Regions from separate parts of the Sporosarcina sp. FSL W7-1349 genome, predicted to be linked through region 2. Evidence: riboswitches for the same ligand, from Rfam matches in the RefSeq annotation. Region 2 holds a riboswitch; the other holds the start of a gene.
The links. Region 2 has a riboswitch for cobalamin ahead of MKY41_RS15135 (methyltransferase domain-containing protein). Riboswitches for the same ligand answer to the same signal wherever they lie in the genome.
Positions count from the first base shown of each region.

Region 1: another riboswitch for cobalamin. It lies ahead of MKY41_RS09930 (ABC transporter substrate-binding protein); the one in region 2 lies ahead of MKY41_RS15135 (methyltransferase domain-containing protein).

Region 1 covers NZ_JBBOOK010000001.1:2,018,609-2,026,249, forward strand. The annotation lists gene MKY41_RS09915 (DUF294 nucleotidyltransferase-like domain-containing protein) at 1-330, opposite strand, end outside; gene MKY41_RS09920 (solute symporter family protein) at 417-1,964, opposite strand; gene MKY41_RS09925 (DUF485 domain-containing protein) at 1,978-2,298, opposite strand; cobalamin riboswitch at 2,768-2,972, shown strand; gene MKY41_RS09930 (ABC transporter substrate-binding protein) at 3,121-4,122, shown strand; gene MKY41_RS09935 (FecCD family ABC transporter permease) at 4,085-5,155, shown strand; gene MKY41_RS09940 (ABC transporter ATP-binding protein) at 5,152-6,615, shown strand; gene MKY41_RS09945 (cobyrinate a,c-diamide synthase) at 6,642-7,641, shown strand, end outside.
Region 2 covers NZ_JBBOOK010000002.1:253,410-261,050, reverse strand. The annotation lists gene MKY41_RS15160 (iron-siderophore ABC transporter substrate-binding protein) at 1-8, shown strand, start outside; gene MKY41_RS15155 (FecCD family ABC transporter permease) at 14-1,084, shown strand; gene MKY41_RS15150 (FecCD family ABC transporter permease) at 1,137-2,183, shown strand; gene MKY41_RS15145 (ABC transporter ATP-binding protein) at 2,221-3,057, shown strand; gene MKY41_RS15140 (IDEAL domain-containing protein) at 3,712-3,855, shown strand; cobalamin riboswitch at 4,070-4,265, shown strand; gene MKY41_RS15135 (methyltransferase domain-containing protein) at 4,417-5,484, shown strand; gene MKY41_RS15130 (GNAT family N-acetyltransferase) at 5,560-6,015, opposite strand; gene MKY41_RS15125 (VOC family protein) at 6,271-6,660, shown strand; gene MKY41_RS15120 (ABC transporter substrate-binding protein) at 7,118-7,641, shown strand, end outside.

The sequences.
Region 1 (7,641 bases), on a different contig from region 2:
CAGCTGATGCCGTTCCAACGACTCACTAGATTCCCCTAGGAAATAGGAGAAATTCGAGAATCCGACCAACTGCCCTTCTTGAAGTGCTTCAATAACAACCGGAGAGCCGTCGTCACTTTTCACAAAAATATGAACCGTCCCTTGCAGGATCAGCAGCAAACCTTCCTGCGGTGTCCTGAAATAATCCAGCTTCTCGGTAGTCGGAAAATGTTTCATTTCACAATCCAACATCACTTTTTCAAACGCTTCTTTGGACATCGTCCGAAAAAAGGGCTGCACATGAATTCTTCCCAATCGATCCTTCTCTATCATCGTTTCAATCGTCCTCACCCCTCCAAAATGAAAAACCCCTCCGCCACTTCAGGTAGTTTCAGAGAGGTTGCCCATTTTAAGTTGATGCTCATTTCAATTCCGGATCAGCCTTCCAATTCGCGGTATCCTGTTTCCGCCTTGAACTTGACTTCCGCGTAAGGGATAGCATCCGCGTCATGCTTTTTAGCCCCAACTATCGTTCCGATATAAGCGGCAATGAAACCGGCCGGTACGGAGAAAATCGCTGGATTCGCGTATGGGAATAAAGGCTCCCCGACGAAGAGTGCTGCTCCAGGAGTAGGATGAATGACACTCGGGCTCACCGCAACGAGAACCAATGCGACGATCAAACCGGTCAACATGGACGCGACCGCCCCTGTCGTGTTGAACTTTCTCCAATAGATAGTCATTAAAATAGTCGGTACATTGGCAGATGCTGCAATACAGAAAGCAAGCGAAACGAGGAACGCAACGTTCATCTTCTCTGCACCGAGGGCAAGGAGGATGGAAATGACCGCAACACTAAGAGCTGCAATACGGGCAGCGCGCACTTGCTGCTGTTCCGTCACTTTCCCTTTTTTGATGATTTCCCCATAAATGTCATGGGCAATGGCTGACGCACCCGACAGAACAAGACCCGCAACAACCGCAAGAATCGTAGCGAATGCAACCGCTGCAACGAAGGATTCCAACGCATCCCCGCCTAACACACCGGCAAGCATTGGCGCTGCCATATTCCCGGCTGCATTCTCTGCGATGATCGCATCCGCCCCGACGAATTTAGCCGCTCCAAATCCAAGGAAAATTGTCATGACATAAAAGATTCCGATGATCCAGACCGCATAGATGACCGAGGAACGGGCCGTCTTTGCGTCTTTTACGGTAAAGAAGCGCATCAAGATATGCGGCAATCCCGCTGTACCTAAAACAAGCGCAATTAGGACAGAAATCAGACCGATCGGATCCTTATAGACGACGCCCGAATGCAGGAAAGCTTCCCCGTGTGGTGTCGCTGTGCGCATCGCATCAAACATTCCAATGAAGTTGAAATTGAATTTTAAAAGGACAAGGAAGGAAATGATGATCGTTCCAGCCATCAGTAAGATTGCTTTAATGATTTGTACCCAGCTTGTCGCGGTCATTCCGCCGAACAGAACATAAATCGTCATCATGACCCCAACGATCAAGACTGAAATCCAATAATCGATTCCAAGCAAGAGTTTAATGAGAGCGCCCGCACCAACCAATTGCGCCAACATGTAGAATAATACGATCGTAATCGTATTAAGGGCAGCCGCTCCACGCACTTTTCTCGCGCCAAATCGGGAGCCGATCATATCAGCCATCGTGAATTTTCCAAGATTCCGGAGTGGCTCCGCAATCAAGAACAATACGACGAGATACGCGGTCAACCAGCCAACACTGTAGTAGAAACCGTCAAATCCATTTAATGAAATGGCGCCGGCGATTCCTAGGAAAGAAGCTGCGGATAAATAGTCACCTGCGATAGCCATGCCATTCTGCCATCCGGTCAACGATCCCCCGGCAGTATAGAAATCACTTGCAGTCTGGGTTTGTTTAGCGGCCCAATAGGTGACAATAAGCGTCAAAAGAATAACAGATATGAATATTAGGATTGATATGATTCCCACGGCGACTTCCCCCTTATTCTACAATGTTTCTCTTTATAATTTCTTCAACTTCCTTATCAAAGTCTTTTGCTTTATTCATATAGATGGACGTGAATACCCAGACCATGATGAACATGCTGAAGGCGTATACCCAAGTCCAAGTCATCCAACCGATTGCACGATTTTCAAGTATTGTGGTGTACCCTGTCAAAATCGGAAGTAGAAAATAAGCGGCAAAAAAGAAAATGATGTACGGCGTCGCAAATGTGTTTTTACGTTTGACCAATTGTTTAAACTCTGGCGTTTCAATGATCTTCTCGAAATTGGGCTTAGAATTTGCTCGAACGTTTTTCATGTTTCCATCCTCCTCTTCAAATTTTCAGCTAATAGACTCGTACGCCATCTCCCCCTCACGCTGAAACCGCTTTCATTATTCAGCCAATAAAAAGAAGGGTAGCCGAAAAATGAAGTAGTCCAAATTTTTGTTATAGTACACAGATTCAGATTAGCAAACTATTTGTTAATATTCAACACAAACTTGTAAATTTTTATAATATTTTGTTATTTATTGATTTTAAAATTACATACTGGCTGACCCCCGATGATACCAAGCTTTATAGCGCCGACAAAGTAAGGTTATCAACATGCTAGGAAATAGTTTGTTTCTTTTATTAATTCTTGATTATTTTCAGGGCGTTTGTTGGACAACCAAACCTTGGATAAACAACGTACCAAATTCAATAGACATCCCCCACCTTCCAGCCCGCCTCCGCTGTTTACAAACTAGCAATACTTCTATATACTTGGCATGAATCGAACATTAAAAAAATAGTTTAGAAATAGGTTTTTCAAAGAGCCGTATCAAAGCGGTTGTTTGGAACGAAGAGGGAAGTTGGTGAAAGTCCAACACGAACCCGTCACTGTAATCGACGAGGAAGTCCCGCGTATCCACTGTGCGACAGCATGGGAAGGAGCGGGGCGGCCGCGGTAGTCGTAAGTCAGGAGACCTGCCTATTTCGATAGTTAGCTTCCTCGGGGATAGGAATGTTTAGCGTGCCAGCAGGGATTGTCGGTGGATTTCCGGCGCCCGTTGACTTCGCCTGATCATGCGCTTTCCTTCGAGGACAAGCGCTTTTTTGATGTTTACAATCAAGAGGAGGAACGTAGAGTGCACAACATGATAAAACGATGGGGCTTGTTCAGTTTGGTTTTCGTGCTGGCGATGGTCCTTTTAGCAGGCTGCGGATCGAAAGAGACCCCAGCGGATCAACCGGTTCCAGAAACACCGGACACGGAAGCGACAGATCAAACGGAGGCAGAAGGTACGGAGGGGGCACAAGCCTTTCCGGTCACATTCACCGATGATGTCGGCCGTGAAGTGACGATTGAGAAAGAACCGGAAACCCTCATCTCCATCCAGACGAGCAATACGGAAATTTTATATGCGCTCGGTGTAGGCGATCGCCTTATCGGGGTTTCGGATTACTGTAATTATCCTCCGGAAGCATTGGAAGTGCAAAAAGTCGGCGGCCAGGACATGGATGCCGAATTGGTCATGACCTTGTTGCCGGATGTCGCCTTTGTAACCCAATACCATTTCGATAACCATGCAGAAATTCTAAAACAATTTGAAGAAGTCGGCATCACCGTTGTTGTCACCGGCAGCGCCACTTCATTCGACGATGCATACGCCACGATGGAAATGATTGCGACGGCTACCGGAACGACGGAAAAGGCCGACGAGATCATCCAGGACATGAAAGACCGCCGTGCTGCCCTTGAAGAAAAAGCGAAAGAAATCACGGATAAAAAGAAAGTATGGGTCGAAGTAGCCCCTGCTCCGGATATCTTCACTACAGGGAAAAACACATTCATGCACGAAATGCTGGAGACAATCAATGCAACGAATGCAGCGGAAGATCAAGATGGATGGGTGAAGTTGACAGAAGAGGAAATCGTCCAACTTAACCCAGATGTCATCATTACCACATATGGCTATTATGTGGACAATCCTGCCGAAGGCGTCTTGGCACGCGACGGTTGGGCAGAAGTCAATGCCATTAAGAATAAACAAGTATTCGATGTCGACAGCGACACCGTCACTCGTCCAGGCCCACGCCTGATTGAAGGAGTCGAGCAGCTTGCAAAACTCATTTATCCGGAAGTTTTTGGGGAATAAAATCGGTTGGCTTTATATCGCAAGTATCGGGGTTGTACTTTGTGCAACCCTTCTTGGCTTATTCGTCAGCAGTGTAAAATTCCCGATTCCCACCATTCTCCATATCGTAGCGGATAAATCATTCGGCCTTGGCTGGCTATCGGATGTTCCGAAGAATGAAGAGCTAATCATCTGGAACATCCGGGTGCCCCGTGTCCTATTAGCCTTCCTTGTCGGGGCCTCCCTGTCACTCGCCGGAGCCGCCTTCCAAGGACTTCTTCGGAATCCGTTAGCCGATCCGTATACGATTGGTGTGTCATCCGGGGCGGCGCTCGGGGCCGTGACGGTTTTATTTTTCCAATACACGATTTGGGGATTAGGCAGTTATACATTGCCGGTCGTGGCGATTTTAAGCGGATTTCTTACCTTATTCATTGTTTTCGGGCTCGTCCGGATGAGTAGCCGGAGCCTTGCGATTGAGACGATCATTCTCGCCGGTATCATTGTCGGAGCCTTTGTCGGGGCTCTGACATCTTTGATGATTGCCCTTGGAGACCGCGATGCGATGACGCAGATCATGTACTGGTTATATGGAAGTGTTGCGATGCGCGGGTGGAGCCACGTCCAACTGATCATCCCCTTTCTCATCATCGGAGCTATTGTCTTGCTCTATCATTACCGAGAATTGAATGCTCTGGCTCTCGGCGAAGAAGCCGCCGATCATATCGGGGTCAATGTAAAAAGGGGGAAAATCCTCATCTTGATTGGCGCCTCGTTGCTGACCGGTTCGGCGGTTGCCGTCTCCGGATCGATCGGGTTCGTCGGGTTGGTCGTCCCCCATCTCGTACGTCTCATGAGCGGGCCGAACCATCGACATGTTCTGCCTCTGTCGATATTGTTTGGAGGCTCCTTCCTCGTATTCGCAGATTTGCTCGCGAGGACGGTCATCGCGCCGCAAGAACTGCCGATCGGTGTCATCACCGCCTTGATCGGCGCTCCGGTATTTGCTTTTCTATTAATCCGAGATCGAATTGGAAGAGGGGAAAACCGATGATTACAGTCGAACATCTCGTAGGCGGTTACGGAAAAAAACCGATTATCCATGATCTTGAATTTGAAATCCGGAAAGGGGAGTTTTTCGCACTGCTCGGACCGAATGGCAGTGGGAAGACCACCCTATTCAAATTAATTACCGGCCAACTCCCGATTGCGTCGGGCTCGATCTCCATTGATGGAAAAGCGATGGAGAAGCTGTCAAAACTCGAAAAGGCACAAAAAGTGGCAGTCCTTTCACAAGAGAGTAAAGTGACATTCGATTTCACCGTGGAGGAAATCGTCAGCCTCGGACGGTATCCGCACCAAACCGGTTTTTTTAAGAGCATATCTGCGAATGACCAGAAAGTGATTGACCATGTCATGACTGTGACACGTATCGAGCAGTTTCGCCATCTGCAGTTTCGAACGTTGAGCGGCGGGGAGAAACAGCGGGTTTTATTAGCGAAAGCGTTGGCGCAGGAACCGGAAGTCCTTCTATTGGATGAGCCAACGAACCATTTGGATATTAAGCATACGTTCCAGATTTTAAACATGCTGAAAGAGTGGCAGCGGACGAAGGGCTTGACGATCTTCGCCATACTGCATGATTTGAACGTGGCCTCCCTCTACGCGGATCGGGTCGCCCTCCTGCATAAAGGGTCTTTCCTCGAAGTCGGCGACGTCAACACGTTACGCAAGGAAGAGCAATTGAAAAAGGTCTATGAAGTGGACGTCAAAACACAAGCCCATCCAATTGTCGCGCGACCCCAATTGCTTATGACGCCTTCCATCGAGGGTGCGGCAGACAGCAAGAGCTTTTTCAATAGTTACTCCATTGACTGCAACGAAGAAAGCGTAGAACTGGTATTCGACAAACCGTTGCGTACACTTTCCAATGCAGCTATCGGCAACGGAATTCAATGGCTTCAACATTTTTGCTTGGTCAATCAACCTGCCGATAAAAGTTCGCAAGACTTCTTGAAACATTGGATGGAAAACCACGACATCCCGGCTGAGCAGGCGCTGGGCATCGGATGTGAAGGTAGTTTAGCAAACACGATGCTTGTCGAAAGGCAAGTTGAAGACGTAGACATAACTCTTCTGATCAACTTTGAAAAGGCCATCCATATTCTCCTGTTTGTCGACTCGACATTGGATGATCGTATGTTATTTGATTGTTATATGGCGGTGACGGAAGCGAAAATGGCGGCTTTTCAGGAAGTCGGTGTTCATTTGGGTATGGACCGGGAAGATTGCGTGGCGATTGCCGCCAACCAGCGGAAGACTGAATCGGGCGAAACGGAAACAGCAGTTTCCCGCAAACAGATCGGACAACTCGTATTATCCGTGTTAACCGATGCCTTACAAGAAAAGTTAGGAAAACCTTTTATGCAGGAGTGTGAACACTCGCTGAACAGAGATAAAGCCTCCGACGTACAGGATGTACTAGTGCCAACGGATATACCAAGGCGTGATTGATGGAAAAGAAAAGGGCGGTGTTTTGATTGAGCAATCGAAGATTAGTCATTGCCGGAACCGGCAGTGGTGTAGGAAAAACGACCGTAACCATCGGGCTGATGGCGGCTTTAATGAAAAAAGGGTTGACGGTCCAAGGGTTCAAGTGCGGCCCCGACTATATCGACCCTTCCTATCATGCAGCGGTGACCAAACGGGTATCCCGCAATTTGGACAGCTGGATGCTCGGACGGGAGACTGTGTTGGATATTTTCACCCATGCAAGCCGGGACGCTGACATTTCCATCATGGAAGGGGTCATGGGCTTTTTCGACGGCAAAGATCCGAAAACTGATGTCGGCAGCACTGCTGAAATCAGCGTCATCACCAAAAGCCCCGTCTTGCTCGTCGTTAACTGCGCGAGCATGGCAAGGAGCGCGGCGGCCATTGTAAAAGGATTTCAAACGTTATCCTCCGAACCGAACGTAGTCGGCGTCATTGCGAACCGCGTCGGCAGCGAAAAGCATTTTGAAATTGTAAAAACAGCGATTGAACAGGAATGCGGCATCCCGGTCGTCGGCTATTTGAAGCGTGAAAATGGGATAGAAATCCCCGAGCGCAGCCTCGGATTGATCCCTTCGATTGAGCGGGGTGAATTGGACCCGTTTTTCGAGCAGTTGGGCGAACTCGTGTCCGAGACAGTTGATTTGGAGAAACTGCTTGAAATTTCACAAGCGGAACCTCTTTCATTCCCTAAAGAAGAGTCTCTCTTTACCGGTTCGGCGACCCCGGCCGTGCGAATTGCCGTGGCGAAAGATGCCGCGTTTAATTCCTATTATATGGAGAACTTCGAACTTCTCGAAGCACACGGAGCAGAGCTTGTGCCATTCTCCCCTTTAGCGGATGAACACGTCCCAGCTGACTGTGATGGCCTTTATATCGGGGGGAGCCTTCCGGAAGAATTCGTATCCGCGGTCAGCAACAGCACCCAGACGAAACAATCGGTCCGCGATGCAATTGCAAATGGCATGCCGACCTTTGCGGAAGGCG
Region 2 (7,641 bases):
GGGAGTGAAAGCGGTGAAAGCGAGCACGCAGCCAAGTGGCGGACCGAAAAATGCAGTTGAAAAGAAGGGGAAGCCAGTTGCTGCTTTACGGTTGCGACGGATTATCGGATTGGTCTTCGCTCTGCTCCTTTTAGCAGTCGTTGTCTTTCTAAGCCTCATGATTGGAGCAAAGCCACTTCCTTTTGAAGTTGTTTGGAACGCTCTGTTCTCCTCCACCAATAGTTACGACTATACGATCATTCATGAGTCCCGGATACCACGGACTATCATTGCCCTTGCAGCTGGACCAGCTTTTGGCCTGGCTGGGGCGGTAATCCAGGCTTTAACACGCAATCCATTGGCTGACCCAGGCATTCTCGGTGTGAATGCTGGGGCAGCCTTTGCTGTTGCATTGGCAGTAGGCGTTTTTTCGATCACCTCCATATCTAGTTATATTTGGTTTGCACTCGTTGGGGCTTTCATTGCAACCGTTGCCATCTATTTCATCAGCGGCGGCGCAGGCAGGAAGTCGCCTACTCCGGCACAAATTACCCTGGCCGGCGTAGCGATGGCTGCGGCATTGGACGGAATTACTACTGCGTTATCTTTGACGAATAGCCGGGCGTTTGCGGGGATGCTGAACTGGAGAGTTGGTTCGTTAGCAAGAAAAAGTCTGGAGGATCTTTGGCCGATCATGCCCTTTCTTGCAGTAGGTATTTTAATAGCTTTAGCGATTGCTCCAGCTTTAAATGCGATGGCCTACGGCGATGATCGAGCCGCGTCACTCGGGGTGAATGTGAAGATGATTCGAATCTTCGGTCTTGTTTCCATTACTTTATTAGCAGGTGGGGCAACGGCAATCGCGGGTCCTATCATTTTTATCGGTTTAATGGTTCCCCATGCGGTGCGCTGGTTTATTGGTCCTGACCAACCATGGATTTTTATCTATTCCTTGATCGTTGCGCCGTTGATTTTACTTCTATCTGATATTATTGGAAGGATTGTCTTGTCTTCAGGAGAGGTTCCCGTCGGTATTATCACAGGATTCGTCGGTGCCCCGGTTTTGCTTATCTTGGTAAGGAGAAGAAAAGTGAGCAGTTTATGAGAAGGGGGCAGGGCGGTGATAATAAGGGCTGTCGATAGAAGGAGTGACTTTTATGGGGCGTATTGATTTTGGAAGGAAATATTGGCTGGTCAAAGGCCCGATGAAGTTGCGCGTAGATGTCAGAAGTATGGCCATTACTGCAGTTTTCCTTACGGCTATTATTGGACTTTCTATTTTTTCTCTTATGGTTGGAACTATTACATTAAGCGTGTCAGAGGTGTTTTCCGCGCTATTTGGAGACTTGACGGGATTTAAACGGACTGTTGTTATCAATTGGCGGTTACCCCGGATCGTAGCTGCTATTGTTTTTGGCGCTGGCCTGGCAATAAGCGGTTCTATTTTCCAATCGATCACCCGGAACCCTTTAGGCTCACCTGACATTCTTGGTTTTACTTCCGGTTCCTATACAGGAGCTTTGGTCGTAATGCTCGTATTTAAGTCGATGTCCTTTGTCAATATCGCAACCGGGGCACTGATTGGAGGGTTTGTAACAGCTTTCGTCATTTATCTATTTGCATTTCGCAAAGGGACGCAGGGCTTTCGAATAATTATTGTCGGTATCGCCATTTCGACTTTATTAGGCAGCGTCAATTCTATGTTGCTGCTGCAAAGTCAAGCTGAAGTCGCATTGACAGCAGGTGCTTGGGGAGTAGGGTCTTTGAATGGGATCGATTGGGCACATGTGATTCCAGCAGTCTTATTTATAGCCGTTTTGATTATCTTAGCAGCGATCATGAATCGGCCTCTCCGTGAAATGGAATTGGGCCGGGATGCAGCCAAGTCCCACGGTGTCCATTTTGAACGGACCCAATTGGCAGTGATTTTGATCGCGGTAGCTTTAACAGCAACTGCGACAGCCATCATGGGACCGGTGACGTTTGTTGCATTAGTTGCTCCACAAATTGCACTGCGTCTTGCAAATACGGCTGAAAGCTTAGCTCCAACGGCCGCTGTCGGTGCATTTGTATTATTAAGCGCTGATATTCTGGCACAGCGGATGATTCCCGGAATGATTTTGCCTGTAGGCGTGCTGACTTTATCGTTGGGTGGTATGTACTTAGTGTGGTTATTGTTCCGTCAAGCACGTTCCATCGTGTGAATTGATCTTATATTCTTGAAAGAGGTTGTAATTGCTTATGGGTAGACCAAAAACAGATAGACAAGGACAGACGACTTTACATGTGCATTCGCGTCTCGGAGTTGAAAATATCACCGCTCAATACGATCAAAGAGTGATCTTCGAAAAACTCTCAATTGAAATACCGGACAAATCCTTTACAGTCATTATCGGACCGAATGCGTGTGGAAAATCCACCCTGTTACGTACCCTTTCCAATCTGATCAAACCTTCAGCTGGTCATGTACTTTTGGATGGTAAAGAGATAAGTTCATATAAATCAAAAGAGGTAGCAAAAAAGCTTGGGCTGTTGCCACAATCATCTATTGCTCCTGATGGAATCACTGTTGCGAATTTAGTGGCACATGGACGTTATCCCTATCAAAATCTTATTCAGCAATGGACGGAGGCAGATGAACACGCCGTATTAACAGCGATGGAGCTGACCAATACATTAGATATTGCCAATCGCTATGTCGATGAGCTTTCCGGAGGGCAGCGACAGCGAGTCTGGGTGGCGATGGTGCTTGCCCAGCAAACGCCATTGCTTTTGCTGGACGAGCCGACCACTTACTTGGATATCTCCCACCAAATTGAACTGCTCGAATTATTTACAGATCTCAACGAACAGGGAAATACGTTAGTAGCTGTGCTTCATGATTTAAATCATGCTGCACGCTATGCCACTCATCTGATTGCTATGAAAGCGGGCAAGGTGATTGCTCAAGGCAACCCATCCGACATTGTTACGGAAGAACTTGTCGAGGAAGTGTTCGGACTGAAATGCAAAGTCATTCAAGATCCGATAACCGATACGCCGCTAATTGTCCCCCTTGGTCGTGACCGCTCTAAGTAGTCGGAAAAATACTTGAGTTGCCCAATCCCTCTTAACCAACAGGGCAGTACTATTTCCTCTTTCCCAATTCGAACATTCATTCCATTAGTACATGAAATAAAGGAACCAGCTGATACCTTTATTTCATGTACTCTCCGCAAATATGTTAACCCGTAATAATTCTTATCAACCTATCATTCAACGCCAATTCACTTGACTCTAATAGTTTATTTCATTTAAACTAAACATAATTGAAAATGATTCTCATTATCATTAATTTATTTTGGATATGTATAACTTTTACTGGAATTAAAAGCGTTTAATTATTAAATGCAAAATCAATGTGCCATCAAAAGGTATGAGCAGAATTTCAAAAACAGAGCTCGATGCTTATGAATAGGAGGGAATGCCTGTGATTCAGTATTTCATTGCTAACGAAACATTTACTCATCATATGGACTGTTTTTGTCCAGACAAAAGACATGTAACTATGGTAACAATTCATAAATGGGATATCATCGAAGCATTTAAGGTTTTACCTATGAAAATAAGTGGTATGTTCTAGCTACGATTTATAATCGAGGGCGTTTATATATCGCTCTTGCAGATTTGGAACAATACTCTAAGCAAGGAAAGCTAGTACCAGATTATGACTTGGATTTGAAGATAAACTTTTTGGAATTTCAAATAGACAAGTCGTTGGAAATTAGAGACAAAGAACTGTTTTTACAGTACACCAAAGAATTAAAAGAGGTGCATGTCCTTAAAATGAAGATGGAGAATTTCTACGAAAATAAAGAAGTCATGAATTATCGATGATACGTATTAGAATTTTTTAAGGCATTTCACCTAGTTTGTCCCAGAGTCAAAGCGAGAAGAATGTTACGACAAGTGCGGACCGAAACTAAAATGGTTTGCAGAATAAAAGCTAGCACCTAGTAGAAGATAGGTGGCTATCGTCGCGAGGAATCGCTGTTAAATTGTCTTAGTGACTGTCACCGCATTCAGAATATGGTACGATGATGAGGGAAAAGTGAATATTTCTTAAATAGGTGCCGTCCTTGTAGATTGGAAGGACGGCTTAAAAGGGAAGTTTGGTGAAATTCCAACACGGTTCCCGCCACTGTAAATTCCGAGCAATTTGCATAACGCCACTGCTGTATGAAAGCGGGAAGGCGCAAGTTGTGTAGAAGATAAGTCAGGAGACCTGCCTATTTACGGACACAGATGAACCTACGGGAGATAGGAAAGTGTTTACGGAAAGAATGGTCATATTTTTATAAAGACATATACTTTTTTCTGATAAGCATGTACCCCTCAATAGGTGTGCGTGCTTTTTTATATTAGAAAATATGAAATCAGTCAAAAGGAGGACTTTGAATGTCGGTAACCAATTGCCAAGTGTGTGGGTTTATCTACAGTGAATGGTTTGGGGATACGAGAAATGGAGTGCCTAAAGGGACATCCTTACACGAACTGGCTGGCAGCTTGTGCAACCGCTGCGGGATGCAGGGGGAGAGGCATGTGAAAGAGTTGAGCGCCATCTATGAAAGCATGGAAGCGGATTATTATGATCAATTTGCAGGGAAGTCGGGGATTTCTTTTTATACAGATTTACTAGAGCGTGATGAATTGGCTCAACATGTGCTGGAGGTTGGGGTGGGCACAGGACGCATCGCAATTGAGATCAGCCGAAAGGGCATACCGGTGACAGGTATTGATAATAGCGGGGACATGTTAAAGTTCGCGAAGAAAAAAGCGAAGGCTTTATTTAGAAATCGCCCTTCTTTACTTGATGTCGTTGAAATGGATGCTTTGCAGCTGGATCTCCCCAAAACCTTTTCACATATTCTCTTGCCTGACGGATTCCTCCAGCATTTTACAGCAATAAGCGAACAGGTGACACTGCTTCAGAAAGTACATAGCCATTTGAAAAAAGATGGTATTTTGGCGGTTGACATCATCTTACCGCCAGTGGGCCGGGAGTGGACTTTCAGCCATCGGAAGAAATTGATGAATCGCCAAGAAATCTCTTTGGATATCCGGAGAGGGACTTCTTTGACCCGGCAAGTTTACTACTATGAAGCGACATTTGAAAAATTCGTCAACCGGAACAGCGAGGGCAGGTATCGCGTGGATCGCGAGTTGAGTCTCATGCTTCCGAAAGAAGCAGGGCTTTTGTTGGAGAGTCAAGGCTTTACCGTGGTGGAGATGGTGAACAACTATCAATCGCATAAGCTGCAGGGCTGGGCATCGTCTTATTTAGAGTATTGCGTTGTTACTCCTTCCTTAACGAAAGAGGAAAGTTTACAGGAAACCATCCAGGATGGACTCCAACCGTTTCAAGAAAACGTTTGGCAGAATGGAGGGTATCCATTGGGAGGAGTCATGCAAGAACGGCATGCGGGCGACGTCGAGTATTGGACAATCATTGCGAGAAAAGCATGACACGTTTGCTGGTCATGCCTTCCATTGTAAAAACACCAGCTCCATAACCGGGTCCTCCTGATAAAGGGGTCCACTTTACTCAACCTCTTCAAACTTTGTAATTAATTCCTTCAGCATTAAAACATGCGGGATTCCGGCTTCCATAAATACAGTAGATGAAGTAAGATAGCCCAGTTTATGATAAAAGCCCTCGGCCTGCGTCTGCCCATGTAATTTAACGCGGGCCAATCCCTTTTGTGCTGCGATTTTTTCCAACGCTTCGATAATTCCTTTTCCAATCCCGAATTTACGATAATGCTCTAAAATGCAAATCCTTTCTAGTTTTCCATAGCCATCCATCACTCGTAATCTTCCCGTTCCAACAGGTTTTCCATCGTAATAGACTAATATGTGTTCACATGGTCCATTCAATGTATCAAAACTGTCAAATTCCTCTTCTAGCGGAACGCCCTGTTCGTGAACAAATACTTCTTTCCTGATCGCAAAGGCTTTTTGTAAATTCTCTTCAGTTGTAATTACTTTTGATTGCATCATTCTTCAGTCCTTTTTGGAATTAATTTTAGACAATCGATAATGAATGTTCTACATTTATAAGTATATATATCTTTTTTATTGCATGTGCAAAATTTTAGGGAGTTCCTTATAAAGAAAAAGGAAAATATCCCACCGAGAAGGAAAGAATAATCGTATCAAAAAAACTTCTGACAAGTGTATGGGGCTTACTGCTGAGGGCCAGATTGTTAGCAGAGTACCATGCGTCCAAATCGCAAAGGAGACAAACACAGTATGAAAATCATTGTTACGAGTATATTTGTACAAGATCAAGGAAAGGCATTGGAGTTTTATACAGAAAAGTTGGGGTTTGTAAAAAAGCATGACGTTCCCGCCGGTGAATTCCGATGGATTACCCTTGTTTCCCCCGACGATGCAGATGGGACCGAGCTTTTACTCGAACCGAATAACCATCCTGCCGCAAAGGAGTATCAACAGAAAATATTTGCCGATGGTATTCCAGCAACCATGTTTAGCGTTCCAGATATTCACAAAGAGTACAAGCGATTATTGGAATGCGGCGTGCAGTTCACTATGGAACCGACGCAAATGGGCGAAGTCACACTAGCGGTCTTCGACGATACATGCGGCAACCTGATTCAGATTGTGCAGCAGACGAAATAACCTAAATCCCCTCTTGTGTCTTTTAGCGCAAGAGGGGATTTTTTGTGACACTCTATAAAGTATGTCGGACCAATAAGATTTTTAATTAATAGGATTCAACAACAATCTCGGACATTATATTAGGGATTGCAGATTTGATAAATTCCTCTGGTGGCTCCTTCTTTCCAATTCTTCTTCATACTCCCAACTGAATATAAGAGCAGTAATTCTTCATCTAGAAATGACGTAACTATATCATTTGTGATGATGACAAATCCTGTTTGTTGGTTACCAACCAATTGATGTATTTCCTCAGTAGCAACTTTTTTCCTGTAAACGTGGAAAAATCTCTCCTGCAAAAATATAAAAAACACTAGAATTTCACAAAAGATGTGGTTATAATTCAAAGTATGGACCTATAATTGATAATGATTTTCATTTTCGTTTAGAGGTTTAATAAAGTTGAGGAGAGAAGAGAATGAGTGTTGTTACAGGTATATTTCGCAAGAACGTAATTTCTTTATTTGTATTATTAATAGCAATTGCTGTATTAGCAGCAGGCTGTGGAAGTTCAGAAGCAGAACAAGGATCTGCTGAGCAGAATAAGGATACATCCGATTCAGCAGGTGAAGAAAGCCGTACCATCACGCATGCTTTGGGAACGACGGAGATAAAAGGGACTCCTAAACGGATAGTGACTTTGTATCAAGGGGCAAATGACGCGGCTGTGGCGCTTGGTGTCAAACCGGTCGGAATTGTAGAGTCATGGGCAGAACAGCCGGTCTACAACTATTTGAAAGAGGATTTGGATGGGGTTCAAATTGTCGGGCAGGAAACTCAGCCTAATTTAGAGGAAATCGCGAAATTGAAACCGGATTTGATCATCGCCTCCAAGATTCGCCATGAGGAAGTATATGAGCAATTATCGGCAATTGCGCCTACTGTAGCACATGAAACGGTATTTGCCTTTGATGAAACTGTTGAACTGATGGGGCAAGCGTT